2 regions of the Actinomadura formosensis genome follow, and region 1 is predicted to be linked to the other one. Evidence: riboswitches for the same ligand, from Rfam matches in the RefSeq annotation. Region 1 holds a riboswitch; the other holds the start of a gene.

Region 1 (7,033 bases):
CATCTTCCTGGTGACGGGCCGGCAGCAGCTCACCAGGAGCGGCAAGGAGAGCAGCGACAGCAAGCAGTACGCGGTGACGGTGGCGCGGGACGGCGGCTCGCTGAAGGTGTACTCGTTCCAGCCCTCGGACGCCGGTCAGGCGGGTGACACCGGATGAGCCCGCGCCGCTTGCTGTTCGCCGGCGGCCTCGGTGTCGCCGCGACCCTGTTCGTCGCCCTGGTGTTCGTCCCGATCCTGTTCGGCGCGAGCCAGTTCATGTTCGGCGGCGGGGTCGGCGGTGCCGCCGGCTGCGTGGACGTCGCCGACGCGGGCGTGCAACCCGCGGCGGCGGACGACGCCAAGGCGGTCCCCGCGAACTACCTGGCGCTCTATCAGGACGCGGGGAAGAAGTACGGCATCCCATGGAACGTCCTGGCCGGTATCGGCAAGGTGGAGACCGACCACGGCCGGTCGAAGCTGCCCGGCGTCAGCAGCGGGGAGAACTACGCGGGCGCGGGCGGGCCGATGCAGTTCCTGGCCGCGACGTTCAAGGAGTTCGCGGTCGACGGGAACAAGGACGGCAAGAAGGACCGCTACGACCCGCGGGACGCGATCCCCACGGCCGCCGCGTACCTCAAGCACAACGGCGCCCCGGAGCGGATGAAGACCGCGATCTTCCAGTACAACCACTCGTGGGACTACGTGAACCTCGTCCTCGACTGGGCGAAGCGCTACGTCGGCGGCGACTTCAAGGTCGTCCAGGCGAACGGCGTCAACTGCGAGGACAACGAGCTGCCCCCGAACGTCGGCGGCCTGGTCCAGAAGATCATCGAGTTCGCGCTGGCGCAGCGCGGCAAGCCGTACGTGTTCGGCGCGACCGGGCCGGACGCGTGGGACTGCTCCAGCCTGCTCCAGGCCGCCTACCGGCAGGCGGGCCTGGACATCCCGCGCACGACGTTCGAGCAGTGGCCGTTCGGCGTGAAGATCGCCAAGGGCAGGGAGCTGCCCGGCGACCTGGTGTTCTTCAACTCAGGTCCGGGGACGTCGACGAACAGTCCCGGCCATGTCGGCATGGTCATCGGCAGGGGCAAGATGATCGTGGCGAGCTGCTCGACGTGCGTGCCCGCGATCGGCGTGAAGACCTACAAGCGGTCGGACTGGGTGGGGACGACCCGTCCGCTGGCCCGGCCCGACTTCAGGAAGAAGGTCGGCGAGCTGGCCGTCCGGCAGCCGGGGAACTGATCACCGGAACCGGCGGATGATCCGGCGAGGATCGTCGTCGGCGCGTGGCATGCTGATCGGCGTGGAGTCCGAGATTACGATCCGCGTCGCCGACGAGTTGCTGATGTTCCTGCCCGCCACGAGGCGGGACACCGCGAACCGGGTGCCCTACGACGGGACGTCGACGCTGGGACATATCGTGGAGTCGCTCGGCGTGCCGCTGCCGGAGGCCGGGCCGATGTCCATCGGCGGTGAGCCCGCCGGGCCGTCCACCCGGCCGGACGACGGCGACGAGGTGCGCGTGGCGGCGGTGCCGCGTCCGCAGCCCGTCCCGCTGGAGCCGGGCCAGGACGCGCCCCGCTTCCTGCTGGACGTGCACCTCGGCACGCTCGCCCGGCGGATGCGCCTCCTCGGCCTCGACACCGCCTACCACAACGACATGGACGATCCGGCGCTGGTCGCCCAGGCCAATGCGGAACGCCGCGTCCTGCTCACCCAGGACCGCGGGCTCCTGCGCCGCCGCGCGCTGTGGTTCGGCGCGTACGTCCGCGGCTCCCGCCCCGACGACCAGCTCCGCGACCTGCTGAACCGGTTCGCACCCGTCCTGCGGCCGTGGACGCGCTGCACCGCCTGCAACGGGGAACTCGCCCCGGTCGACAAGCAGGAGGTCGAACACGACCTGGAGGCGGGGACGCGCCGCAGCTACGACGCCTACGGCCGGTGCGCGGACTGCGGTCAGGTCTACTGGCGCGGCGCCCACGGCGACCACCTGGAGGAGATCGTCCGGGAGGCGACCGAGCTCGTCGAGGCCGTCCGGGGGAACGGGCGCACCGAAGCCGCGGTGTCGAAGAGATGAGGAGAGGGGCTGGTCGACATCGATCTCGTCGTGGTGGGAGCCGCGATCATCGCGGACGGACGGCTGCTCAGCGCGCAGCGGGCCGAGCCGCCGCACATGGCGGGCGGCTGGGAACTGCCGGGTGGGAAGGTCGATCCGGGCGAGTCGGATGAGGACGCCCTGGTACGCGAGTGCCACGAGGAACTGGCGATCAAGGTGCGGCTCGGCCGCCGGATCGGCGGCGACTGGCGGCTGAGCGAGCGGAGCCTGCTGCGCGTGTGGACGGCGGAGATCGTCGAGGGCGAGCCGCGGGCGCTGGAGCATCTCGCGCTCCGCTGGCTGACTCCGGGTGAGCTTTACGACGTGGCATGGCTGCCCGGTGACCGTCCGGTCATCGACGTCCTCGCCGCGCAGGGCCTCGGCTGAGGAGTGACGGGGGCTTCCTGCCGCGCCGCAGGAAGCCCCCGACGCCTGTGGTCCGCGTGCGGCGGACGGGGGAGCGGGTCAGGAGATGCGGTTGGCGCCCGCGTAGTCGGACCGGTCGGACAGGTTGGAGATTTTCACCACATCGCCGGTCTGCGGTGCGTGCAGGAACTTGCCGCCGCCGAGGTAGATGCCCATGTGGTGGAGGTTGCCGCCGAAGTACACGAGGTCGCCCGAACGCAGCGCGCCGCGCGAGACCTTCGTGCCCAGCGCGAACAGGTCACCGGTGTAGTGCGGCAGGCCGGGCTTGCCGACCTGGGCGTAGGCCCAGACGACGAGGCCGGAGCAGTCGAAGCTGCTCGGCCCGGCGGCGGCCCACACATAGGGGGAGCCGAGCTTGGTGAGCGCCTTGCGCGCCATCTTGGCCGGCAGGTCCGAGCCCTTCACGGTGGCGGTGAGGCCGGTGCGCGGGTCCTTGATGTGGGTGGTGGTCAGCTTGTCGAGCCGCTTCATCACCTCGGTGACCTTGGCCTTGGCCGCCGCGCGGGCGTTCTTGGCGTCCTCCGCGGCCTTCTTGACCTGCGCGGTCCTGGCCTCCGCTTCGCGCTGGGCGGCCTCGGCCTGCTCGATCTGCTTCTGCAGGGCGTGGACGGCGTTGGCCTGGTTCTGCACGAGGTACGCGCTGTCGGACAGCCCGCCCGGGGACCCGGTCGCGCCGAAGATGGTGTCGGGGGCACCGGCCATGTAGTTCGCGGCGGCCATCCGCCCGAGCTGCTCGCGGGCGGGCGCGGCCTGGTCGCGCAGTGTCGCCGCGGTCTTGGCGGCGGCCTGCTGGGCCTTCTGCGCCTTGCCCAGCTCGACGCGGGTCTTGTTGTACTTCTCGGTGAGGATCTCGGCCTCTTCGTTCAGCGCGTCCAGGCTCTTGCGCAGCCCCTGCTCCGTCGTCGGAGTCGGGCTCGGCGTGACCGGGGCCGTGGCGGCGGAGGGCCGGAAGGGAGACGCGGCGTGCGCGGCGACGGGTGCGGTGGCGCCGAGGCCGATCAGGAGCAGGGCGGCCGCGGTGGCGGTGGGTGCAGCGCGTCGCCAGTGGGGTTCCGGTGCCAAGCCGGTGTTCTCCTCTCCTCGGGCGCCTACCGGGTTAGCTGACGGGTTCGGGCCAGGAGTCGCCCTACGACGGGCGCCCTGCGACACGCGTCGATTCACCCCGGGAGTGTGGGTCCCCGGTTCTCCCGGCGAGCGGGAGATTCGGCGTTCCGGTCGCAGCCCCTGGGGGTGGGACTCCGGACGACCGGATCTCGGGCAGATTACAAAGGATGAGCAAAGTATGCGAATCGGGGCCCGTGTGAAGGTCCACGACGGGTGGTGCGCGGCGGCTCGGGATGGGTGGTACGCGGCGGCGCGTAGAATGGAGTGCTGCCGTGTTTCTGCGGCGACTCCCTGAAACCTCACGCAAGGTAACCCGCATGCCCATCTCCACGCGCGACGACCTCCGGAACGTTGCGATCGTCGCCCACGTCGACCACGGAAAGACGACGCTGGTGGACGCCATGCTCTGGCAGTCCGGGGCCTTTCGCGAGAACCAGGACGTCGACGACCGGGTCATGGACTCCAACGACCTGGAGCGCGAGAAGGGCATCACCATTCTCGCGAAGAACACCGCCGTCCGGCACGGCGGGCTGACCGTCAACATCATCGACACGCCGGGCCACGCCGACTTCGGCGGCGAGGTCGAGCGCGGGCTGTCCATGGTGGACGGCGTCGTCCTGCTGGTGGACGCCAGCGAGGGCCCGCTCCCGCAGACCCGGTTCGTGCTGCGCAAGGCGCTCGCCGCGCGGCTGCCGGTGATCCTGGTGGTGAACAAGACCGACCGTCCCGACGCCCGCATCGACGAGGTCGTGGACGAGACGTACGAGCTGTTCATGGACCTCGACGCCGACGAGGACCAGATCGACTTCCCGATCGTGTACGCGTCCGGCCGCGCCGGGCGGGCCTCGCTGGACAAGCCCGCCGACGGCGCCATGCCGGACAGCGCGGACCTGGAGCCGCTGTTCAAGGTCATCACCGAGACGATCCCGGCACCGTCCTACGACCCGGACGCGCCGCTGCAGGCGCACGTGACGAACCTGGACGCCTCCAGCTACCTCGGCCGGATCGCGCTGTGCCGCGTGCACGCCGGGACGATCAAGAAGGGCCAGCAGGTCGCCTGGTGCCGGCACGACGGCAGCATCGAGCGGGTCAAGATCACCGAGCTGCTGATGACCGAGGCGCTCACCCGCAAGCCCGCCGACGAGGCGGGGCCGGGCGACATCATCGCGATCGCCGGCATCCCGGAGATCATGATCGGCGACACCATCGCCGACCCCGACGACCCGCGCCCGCTGCCGCTGATCACCGTGGACGAGCCCGCGATCTCGATGACGATCGGCACCAACACCGGGCCGATGGCCGGTCGCGAGAAGGGCACCAAGGTCACCGCCCGCATGGTCAAGGACCGGCTCGACCGCGAGCTCGTCGGCAACGTCTCGCTCCGGGTGCTGCCGACCGAGCGCCCGGACTCCTGGGAGGTGCAGGGCCGCGGTGAGCTGGCGCTCGCGATCCTGGTCGAGAACATGCGCCGCGAGGGCTACGAGCTGACCGTCGGCAAGCCGCAGGTCGTCACCAAGGACATCGACGGCAGGAAGCACGAGCCGGTCGAGCGGCTCACCGTCGACATCCCCGAGGAGCACCTGGGCGCCGTCACGCAGCTCATGGCGGTCCGCAAGGGCCGCATGGAGCACATGACGAACCACGGCACCGGCTGGGTCCGGATGGAGTTCCTCGTCCCGGCGCGCGGCCTGATCGGGTTCCGTACCGAGTTCATGACGGAGACGCGGGGCACCGGGATGGCGCACCACGTCTTCGAGGACTACGAGCCCTGGTTCGGTGAGCTGCGCACCCGCCCGTCCGGGTCGCTGGTCGCCGACCGCGCCGGTGCCGCCACCGCGTACGCGATCACGAACCTGCAGGAGCGCGGCACGTTCTTCGTCGGGCCGACCACCGAGGTGTACGAGGGCATGATCGTCGGGGAGAACTCCCGCGCCGACGACATGGACGTCAACATCACCAAGGAGAAGAAGCTCACGAACATGCGGTCGTCCACCGGCGACGAGCTGGAGCGGCTCACCCCGCCGCGCATCCTGTCGCTGGAGGAGGCGCTGGAGTTCTGCCGCGAGGACGAGTGCGTCGAGGTGACGCCGTCCGCCGTCCGCATCCGCAAGGTCGTGCTGGACGCCAAGGAGCGCGAGCGCACGCGCGCCCGCACCAAGCGCGCCGCCGGCTGACCCGCCGCGGGCTGACAGGGCACACGAGAAGGGGCGGCCCCGGGGTTCTCAGAACCCCCGGGGCCGCCCCTTTCACGCTCCGGTCACTTCAGCTGGACGGTGCCCGTCACGTCGGCGGCCAGGCGGAGCTGGTCGCCGTCGCGGAGGGGCGCCTCCACACCGCGGGGGAGGCGCTCACCGTTGACGAACGTCCCGTTGGTGGAGCCTTCGTCCCGTACCCAGGCCGTCCCGGACGGGTCGAGCCACACCGTCGAGTGGCGCCGCGACACGTTGTCGTACTGCGTGAACGTGGACGCCACCGGCGACTGGCCCGCGTCCCGGCCGAGCACGAGATGCTGGCCGACGGACACCTTCAGCTCACCCGTGGGGAACTGCACGCGCAGGACGGGGGTGCCCTGCTTCGGCAGGGGACGCAGACAGGAGTCGCACTGGGCGGCTCCCGGGTTGCTCAGCACCGCCTCGCAGTACGGACACATGAACGCCGTGCTGTCGGGGGCGGGACGCTGGCCCTGGTTGTGGTCGGGCGGCAGGAGCGTCGCCTCGCGGCCATGCGGCGGCAGCGGCGGCTGGCCCCCGTGCTGGGGACCTCCGTGCTGGGGACCTCCGTGCTGAGGCGCCCCGTGCGGCGGACCCCCGTGCTGGGGTCCGCCATGCGGGATCTGCCCGTGCTGCTGCTGCGGCGGCGGGCCGAACTGGTGGTCCGCCGGGCCGGGCTGCGGCGCGCCGTACTGGTCCTGCGGCGGCTGGTACTGATCCTGCGGCGGCTGGTACTGATCCTGCGGTGCACCGCCGTACTGGTCCTGGGGCTGGTACTGGTCGCGCGGCTGGTACTGCGGCTCGCGCGGCTGGTACTGGTCCTGCGGCGGCTGGTACTGGTCGGGCGGCGGAGACTGCTGCTGTTGCGGCGCACCCCACTGGTCCTGGGGCTGTTGTTGCGGCGCACCCCACTGATCCTGGGACGGCTGGGGCATCCCCCACGGGTCGGCCGGCTGCTGCTGGTGCATCGGCGGCTGGCCCCCGTGCTGCGGCTGCCCCTGCTGGGGCTGCCCCTGCTGGGGCCCGCCGTGCGGTGGCTGGCCGTACTGCCCGTGCTGGGGCTGGCCGTGCTGGTCCTGCCCCTGGGGCATGGGCGCCCCCCACGCGTCCGGCTGCTGCGGCGCGCCCCACGGGTCCTGCGGCTGCCCGGACGGTCCCGGCTGCTGGTGCTGGGGGCCCTGCTGCCCGTACGGGTCGTGGGACTGCTGCGGTTGCCCGT
Region 2 (7,033 bases), 940 kb from region 1:
GGTCTCCAGCCGCTTCACCACCGCCGAGGTCACGAAGACGAACAACGTGACGATCGAGGCGCCCTACAACAGGGAGACCGTCGGCGTCGGCATCCCGATCATCGTGCACTTCGCGCGGGCGGTGAAGGACCGGGCGGCGGTCGAGCGGGCGCTGGAGGTCACGGCCGACAAGACGGTCGAGGGCGCCTGGCACTGGTTCGGTGACCAGGAGGTCGTGTTCCGGACGAAGGACTACTGGCCCGCCCACACGAAGGTGAAGTTCGAGGCCCATCTCGCCGGGGTGCGCACGGGCGGGGACGTGTACGGCGGCAAGAACTACACCGTCGGCTTCAAGGTCGGTGACTCGCACATCTCCACGGCGGGCGAGGACACCCACAAGATGGTCGTGATGGTCAACGGCAAGAAGGCCCGCACCATCCCGACCAGCATGGGGCGTGGTGGCAGCCGCATGTACACCACCACCAATGGGGTCCATCTGTCGATGGACAAGGAGGACCCCACCGTCATGACGTCGGACTGGATGGGCTGTGGTGCCGGTTGCGCGGGCTACTACAGCCTGACCGTGTACAAGGCCGTGCGGATCTCCGACAGCGGCGAGTATGTGCACAGCGCGCCGTGGTCGGTCGGGTCCCAGGGCAGCGAGAACGTCAGCCACGGCTGCATCAACGTCAGCCCGTCCAACGCCAAGTGGTTCTACAACCTCAGCTACCGGGGCGACCCGGTGAAGGTGACGGGGAGCAACCGGGAACTGGAGCCGGAGAACGGCTGGGGCTACTGGCAGCTCGGCTGGCGGAACTGGGTGAAGGGCAGCGCGCTGAAGCGGTCGGTGACGACCGCGCCGCACGCGGACGCCGCGACGCTGGCGGCCCAGCAGGGCAGGGGGGCCGGACCGAAGGCCCCGGCCAAGCGGGGGACCCAGGGGAACTGACGCGGCTCACCGCAACGGCGGCGGGACCTCGGTGTGATTCATGCGGGCCCAGTCACGGGCCATGGCGATCCGGTCGGGCCCCGACGGGTGGGTCATCCACAGCAGGTACTCCATGGCGTCGGGGCTCAGATCGGAGATGTTGCGCACCGACAGCGCGCGCTGCATCGACACGAACGTCAACGGGTCGCGGGTGAGGTTCAGGGCGTGCGCGTCCGCCCGGGCCTCGATGCGCCGGCTGACGAGGTTCTGGACGGGCGCGGCGAGCTGCGTCCCGGCGGTCACGAGCGCGAGCAGGAGGGCGAGGGAGCGCGGGTCCGCCGCCCCGCGCGTCCCGCGCCCGCCGGGCGCACCCGGCGGGGCGCCGCCGGGATCGACTCCCGCGCGCCGCAGAAGCCGCGGAGAGGTCATCAGGGGGTACAGCAGGCACAGCGCCCCGGCGATGCCCAGCGCGCCCACCAGCGTGCCCCACAGGACGTCGTCGCGCTTGGCGTGGCCCAGCTCGTGCCCGACGATCGACTCGATCTGCGGGCGCGGTGACTTCAGCAGCGTGTCGTACAGGACGATGCGGCGGGTGGAGCCGAACCCGGACACGTAGGCGTTCAGCGACGTCGTCCGGCGGGAGGCGTCCGCGATGAGGACGTCCTCGACGGGCACACCGTCGCGCTTCGCCATCGCGAGCAGGTCGCTGCGCAACTGCCCCTGCGGCAGCGAGTGGAACCTGTTGAACACCGGCTCGACCGCGATCGGGTAGATGAACGACACGAGTACTACGAGGACGAACCCGCCCGCGGCGGCGCCCGCCCACCAGTAGCGCGGGAACCGGCGGATGAGGGCGTACAGGAGCAGCAGGGCGACGGTGGAGACGACCCAGGTGACGCCGAGGGACTTCAACTGGTCGACGAGCCACGCGGGCCAGCCCTGCGTGGACAGCCCGTACCGGCGCAGCACCGACTCGCTCCAGATGCGGAACGGGAGCCCGGCGAGACGCAGCAGCGTCGTGAGCGCGATGGCCGCGACGATGATTGTGAGCGGGCGGCGGCGGGTACGGGCGGTGACCCGGCCGATGAAGCGGGCGCCGAGCGGGGTCAGGCCGAGGACGAGGATCAGCGCGAGGCCCGCGAGGAGCCCCGCGTAGGCGGGCGGGTTGACGGCCGAGTCGAACGCCCCGGAGCGGGAGATCTCGGCGGGGGAGAAATCGAGCGCGGGATCGGCCTTGACGCGTCCGCCGGGGACGTGGCCGGGGAGCGGATTCCACGGGGTGGTCAGGGCGAGGACGGCCGCGACCGAGGCGAACAGCACGGCGGCGGCGACCGCGGCGGCGATCCGGGGACGCCGCGCCCGGGCGGTCCGGCCGGGCCCGCCGGCGACGGCCTCGCTCCCGTTCCCGTTCCCGTCCACCCGGCCCTCGTCCGCCTCCGCCTCGCTCATGCGAGCTCCTTCTTCACATAGTCGCGCCACAGGGTGGTGAATCGGTCCCGGGGGAGGCCCAGCACGTCGCGCAGCGCGGCGGCCTCCGGGACGCGCCCGGCGGCCCGGTAGAGCCGCACGAGCGCCGGCTCACCGTACCGGTCGGCGACCATCCGGCAGGCGAGCCATGCCTCCTGGTATGCCTGGGAGAGTCGCGGGGAGCCGCCGGCGAACTCGGCCGCCGCGGGCAGGGCGTCCGGCGGCCGTCCGGCGGTGACCTCGCGGCGCAGCTCGCCCGCCGCCGACCGGACGCTGATCTTGACCCGCCGGTAGCCGACATAGTCGGCGAAGCCCTCGATGAGCCACAGCGGGGTGCGCCGGTCGCGGGCGCCGCCGGTGGCGACGTGGGTCAGCTCGTGCGTCAGGACGACGTCGCGGCCGAGTCCGTTGAGGCGGCCGAAGGTGCCGGGGGAGACGATGACCCTGTCCTCGCCCCGGCCGCCGGTGGACGGCGCCGGGGACATTCCGGAAGGTGTGGGGGGCCGTTTCCCCTCGTCCGCCTCGACTCGCGCGGGGGGCACGACGGTGGCGAGCGCGGCGATCTGCCCGAGGCTCTGGCCGGGCCCGGCCAGAGCGGAGGCGAGGGCCGTGCCGGCGGGGACGAGCGCGACGACCCGCTGGGCCCACCCCTTGCCGACGACGCCCGTGACGACCGGCGCGGCGGCGTCCAGCCGCTTGGCGATGCCTTCGAGGCCGGTGGTGTCGCCTATGACGAGGCTGGCGCGGCCCTTGACCACGGTCAGGGGGCCGGCGTCCCAGATGTCGGCGTCGTCCTTGAAGCCGTGGGCCGTCCCATCGCCGACGATCGTCCAGGTGCCGGAGCCGGGGGCGAGCGTGAGGTAGCGGGTGCGGCTCACGTATCCCTTGTCGAAGCCCCGCAGTTTGTAGCGCACCTCCAGGCGGACCACCGCGCTCTCGTCGTCCATGGCCTGGGTGCCGGAGATGTGCTCCTGCCAGCCTTCCAGCGGGAGCTTGCGGAGGTTGCCGTATATGCGGGCCTGGACGTCCTGGAACGCCTTGGGCGCGTCGCCCACTGTGGCGAGGAACGCGACGCGGTCGCCGTCCCGCACGGCGCGGGCGCGGTTGGCGAGGGTGGCGCGGGCGGCGTCGAGGCTGAACGGCGCGGCGGCCCTGGGGGTGCGGGCAGGCGATGCCGCGCCGCCGCCGGACCGGAAGCCGAGCAGGCCGGCGCCTCCCGCGGCCAGCACGGCGGCCCCGCCCGCGCCCAGGGCGAGAGCCCTGCGTCGCGTCACGGGACCGCTGTGCTCCGGACCGCCGTGCTCCGGACCGTCCTCCATGGGCGTGATCCTATGCAGCCCGCGTCGTCCGGGGGCTCATCACGGCTTGTAGTCGGGGTAGCCGTAGCCGACGATGTCGTCGGCCGAGCGCTCCTTGATCCTGACGGCGTTGCCGGTGTTGCCCTCGACGGCTTCGATCGTGCTGTCGTCGACCTTCTTGGCCACCATGCCGACGTGCCGGATGTCCTCGACGTCCTTGCTGCCGTCCCAGGCGTAGAAGACGATCGCGCCCGGCCTCGGGTCGGTGCCCCAGCGGCCGTGCTCCTGGAACCAGCGGGCGTGGGCGACGGTCCAGGCGTCGCTGCCGATCTGGTCGGTGAAGCCGATCTGCTCGCCGATCCAGGAGATGAACATGTCGCACCACTGGGCGTCGCCGTACTCGCTGATGGAGCCGCCGTCGCGGGCGACGGTCTCCCCGGCGCGCGCGGTGCCCATGTACCACTTCTGGAACTTGGTCTCGCCGCCGCCGTCCTCTTCCACACCGACCTGGGACTTGGCGAGCTTGATGGCGTCGTCGGCGGTGGGCCGGGCATCCCCGGTCTTCTGGGGGGCGGCCTTCGGGCGGTCCTGGGTTTTCTGTGCGGGGGACGTCCGGGGCTCGGCCTTGGACGTGCTCTTGGCCGGGCCCTTGTCCGCCTTCTTGGTGTCCGTCTTCTTGATGGGGGTGGCACCGGCCGCCGCGGCCGTCGCCGGGGCGGAGCCGAACGGCAGGACGGACGCCTGCGCGGTGGCCGCCGCGGTACCGAGGACGGCGGCGCTGACGACTATGCCGCCGGTCGTCCGCCATGTCAGGGACAGGGGGCCCGGCTTGCGGTGCCGGCCCGGGACCTTCTTGCAATGCTCGCGTGGCAAGGGGGGATCTCCTCGACTTCCATGCCGCCTACCGGGTTAGCTGACGGGTTCGGGCCTGGAAGGCGCCCTACGGCCTGCGGGCAGGCCGATTCACCCCGAAAGGGAAAGGACACGATGGGTCCCCGGCTCCGCGTCCGGTGCACATGCGCACGGCGGTCCGCGGACTCGGCGGTGGCGTGCCCAGGGGACGGGCACACCGGTTTCGGATGGGGGCTCGCGCGGGCGGAGGCGCCCGCGGAGTGCAGGGAGGGTCCGGGCGTGGCCGCACGATGGGCGGCCACGCCCAGGTAACGCTGCGGAACTCACTCCTTCGCTCTTCCAGACGCCTACCGGGTTAGCTGACGGGTTCGGGCGTGGAAGTGGCCCTACGGCGGCTCTCACCGGGGGTGGGAGAGACACGCCGATTCACCCCGGGTGCCGGAATGCCCGTCCGGGAGGTCTCCCGGACTCCGGCGATGTGGGTCCCCGGTTCCGCGCTTCGGCGGATTCGGCGCTGCCGCTGCGATCCTGGGGGCGAGATGGGGCCCGGCGCGGGACCTGTCTCCCGCGTGCGAACGAGCGGCGCCTGATGTTGTGTGCGGACGCCGGCCCGGTTCCGGGGGCGTCCGGGATGCCTGACCCGGGGGAACCGCCGTGGCTGCGCGCTCAGCGCCATGCACGCCGTGAGCGTGCGCACGGTGGCCCAGGTCGGCCGTGCGGTCCGGGTGGGACCGCTGTGCGGCACCGTCCGGTGCCGCGGGGGCGACGCGTGGGTCGTGCCGCCCGGGTGGCGGCACATGGCTCGTGCCGCCGTCACGCGGCGGACGAACGCGCCGCGCGGGGTCGGGGCGCCTGGCGGGCGCCGCGGGGCCACGGCGTCTGGAGGGCGCCGTGAGTGGTGACAACGTACCAAAGCCCCAACAGAAGGCAAACCCCTACAAAATTAACAACGGACCAGGTCAAGCCTGGTCCGTTGCGAAAAAGAGAGCTCCGTCACGCCCTCCGCGGGGTGTGGGGCGGGCCGTCAGGGGCGCCCGGCGCCGTAGTAATTGCTCAGGTAGTAGCCCGAGGTGATGTCGCTGATCTTGACGACGTCGCCGGTGTGCGGGGCGTGGATCATCTTGCCGCCGCCGATGTAGAGGCCGACGTGGCCGAGCCCGCTGAAGAACACCAGGTCGCCCGGCTGCAGGTCGCTCTTGGCCACCCGCTTGGTCGCGGCCCACTGCGAGTTCGTGGTGCGGGTGATGCTGACGCCCGCCGCCGCCCACGACTTCATGGTCAGGCCGGAGCAGTCGTAGGAGCCCGGGCCCTCCGCGCCGTACTGGTACGGCTTGCCGAGCTGGGCGTAGGCGAAGTTGAGCGCCGTGCGGGCCGGGCCGCTGGCCGGGCCGTTGTAGGTGCCGCCCGAACCGCCCGAACCGCCGGACCCGCCGCGGTGGCCGCCGCCGGAGGGCGTGCTGGTACCGAACCGCCGCAGCAGCTTCTTCTGCTTCTCGACTTCCTTGTCGAGCTTGGTCTTCTGGTCCTTCAGCTCCTTGGTCTTGGCCTTCACGTCGTCGTAGGCGGCCTTGGCCTGCGCCTGCTCGCGGCGGAGCCGCTGCGCGGTCGCGAGGAACTGGGTGAGCTGGGAGCTGCGCTCGTGCGACAGGTGCGAGAAGACGGCCGCCTGGTCGAGGATCGCCTGCGGGTCGTTGCTGCCCACAAAGCCGGTCACGTCCGCGGAGTCGCCGTTCTTGTACGCGGCGGCGGCCATCTGGGCGATCTTGGAGCGCTGCTCCTCGAAGGCGCTCTCCTCCTGCTTGCTCGCCTTCGACGCGCTGTCGAGCTTCTTCTTGGCGACCTTGAGCTTCTCGTTGAGCTGGTTGTACTGCTCGACCTTCTGGTCCATCTGCTCATTGAGCTGGTTCAGCTTCTTCTGGACCTGCGTCTTGGTCGGCTTGGGCTCGGCGTGCGCCACCATCGGGGGCGCCATGAGGGAGGCGGTCACGGTCAGGCAGGCGGCTGCCGCCAGACGACGGGAGGCGCCTCTGGTCGCGGGGCCACCTCTCCGGTCACGCTTCTGCGCTGGTGCCCCGTTGAGATCCTTGGCCACGATGGGTCTCGCCCTTCTCGTCCACGACATCAGCGGACGACACTAGCGAGGGGGGACAACCGTCACAACCGATTCGTCACTCTTTGATTGATATCGAGAAGCGTCATCTACTTTTCGTGACGCCGTGATCACGGATGGCGAGGGTTTCTTTGGCGGCCTCGGGGATTCCTATGACCGGCCCAGCCGCCGCAGCAGCAGGGTGGACGGGCAGGGCCGGGCATCGGCGCGGCGGGCCGCGTCGGCGACCTCCCGGTCCGAGGACACCACCACCACGGGACGGCCCGACGGCTCGGCCCGCACCAGCTCGCCGATCAGCTCGTCCGCGGTCTGGCCCGGGGCGCTGAACCGTACCCGGACGCCGCGCGGCGCCGCGACCGCCACCGGCGTGTCCAGCTCCGCGCCGTCGAACACGCACGT

Evidence for each region. A riboswitch is a leader RNA that binds a small molecule or an ion and turns the genes downstream of it on or off. The one in region 1 is predicted to bind cyclic di-AMP.
Region 2: another riboswitch for cyclic di-AMP. It lies ahead of ACQP1N_RS12490 (CHAP domain-containing protein); the one in region 1 lies ahead of ACQP1N_RS07975 (NlpC/P60 family protein).

Annotation. Positions count from the first base shown of each region.
Region 1 covers NZ_CP192011.1:1,693,664-1,700,696, forward strand. The annotation lists gene ACQP1N_RS07955 (hypothetical protein) at 1-157, shown strand, start outside; gene ACQP1N_RS07960 (NlpC/P60 family protein) at 154-1,221, shown strand; gene ACQP1N_RS07965 (Mut7-C RNAse domain-containing protein) at 1,271-2,056, shown strand; gene ACQP1N_RS07970 ((deoxy)nucleoside triphosphate pyrophosphohydrolase) at 2,090-2,461, shown strand; gene ACQP1N_RS07975 (NlpC/P60 family protein) at 2,540-3,562, opposite strand; cyclic di-AMP (ydaO/yuaA leader) riboswitch at 3,570-3,719, opposite strand; gene typA (translational GTPase TypA) at 3,922-5,778, shown strand; gene ACQP1N_RS07985 (FHA domain-containing protein) at 5,862-6,233, opposite strand; gene ACQP1N_RS07990 (hypothetical protein) at 6,327-7,033, shown strand, end outside.
Region 2 covers NZ_CP192011.1:2,636,334-2,643,366, forward strand. The annotation lists gene ACQP1N_RS12475 (Ig-like domain-containing protein) at 1-928, shown strand, start outside; gene ACQP1N_RS12480 (M48 family metallopeptidase) at 935-2,356, opposite strand; gene ACQP1N_RS12485 (hypothetical protein) at 2,353-3,693, opposite strand; gene ACQP1N_RS12490 (CHAP domain-containing protein) at 3,733-4,545, opposite strand; cyclic di-AMP (ydaO/yuaA leader) riboswitch at 4,555-4,726, opposite strand; cyclic di-AMP (ydaO/yuaA leader) riboswitch at 4,854-5,048, opposite strand; gene ACQP1N_RS12495 (NlpC/P60 family protein) at 5,549-6,511, opposite strand; gene ACQP1N_RS12500 (NYN domain-containing protein) at 6,785-7,033, opposite strand, start outside.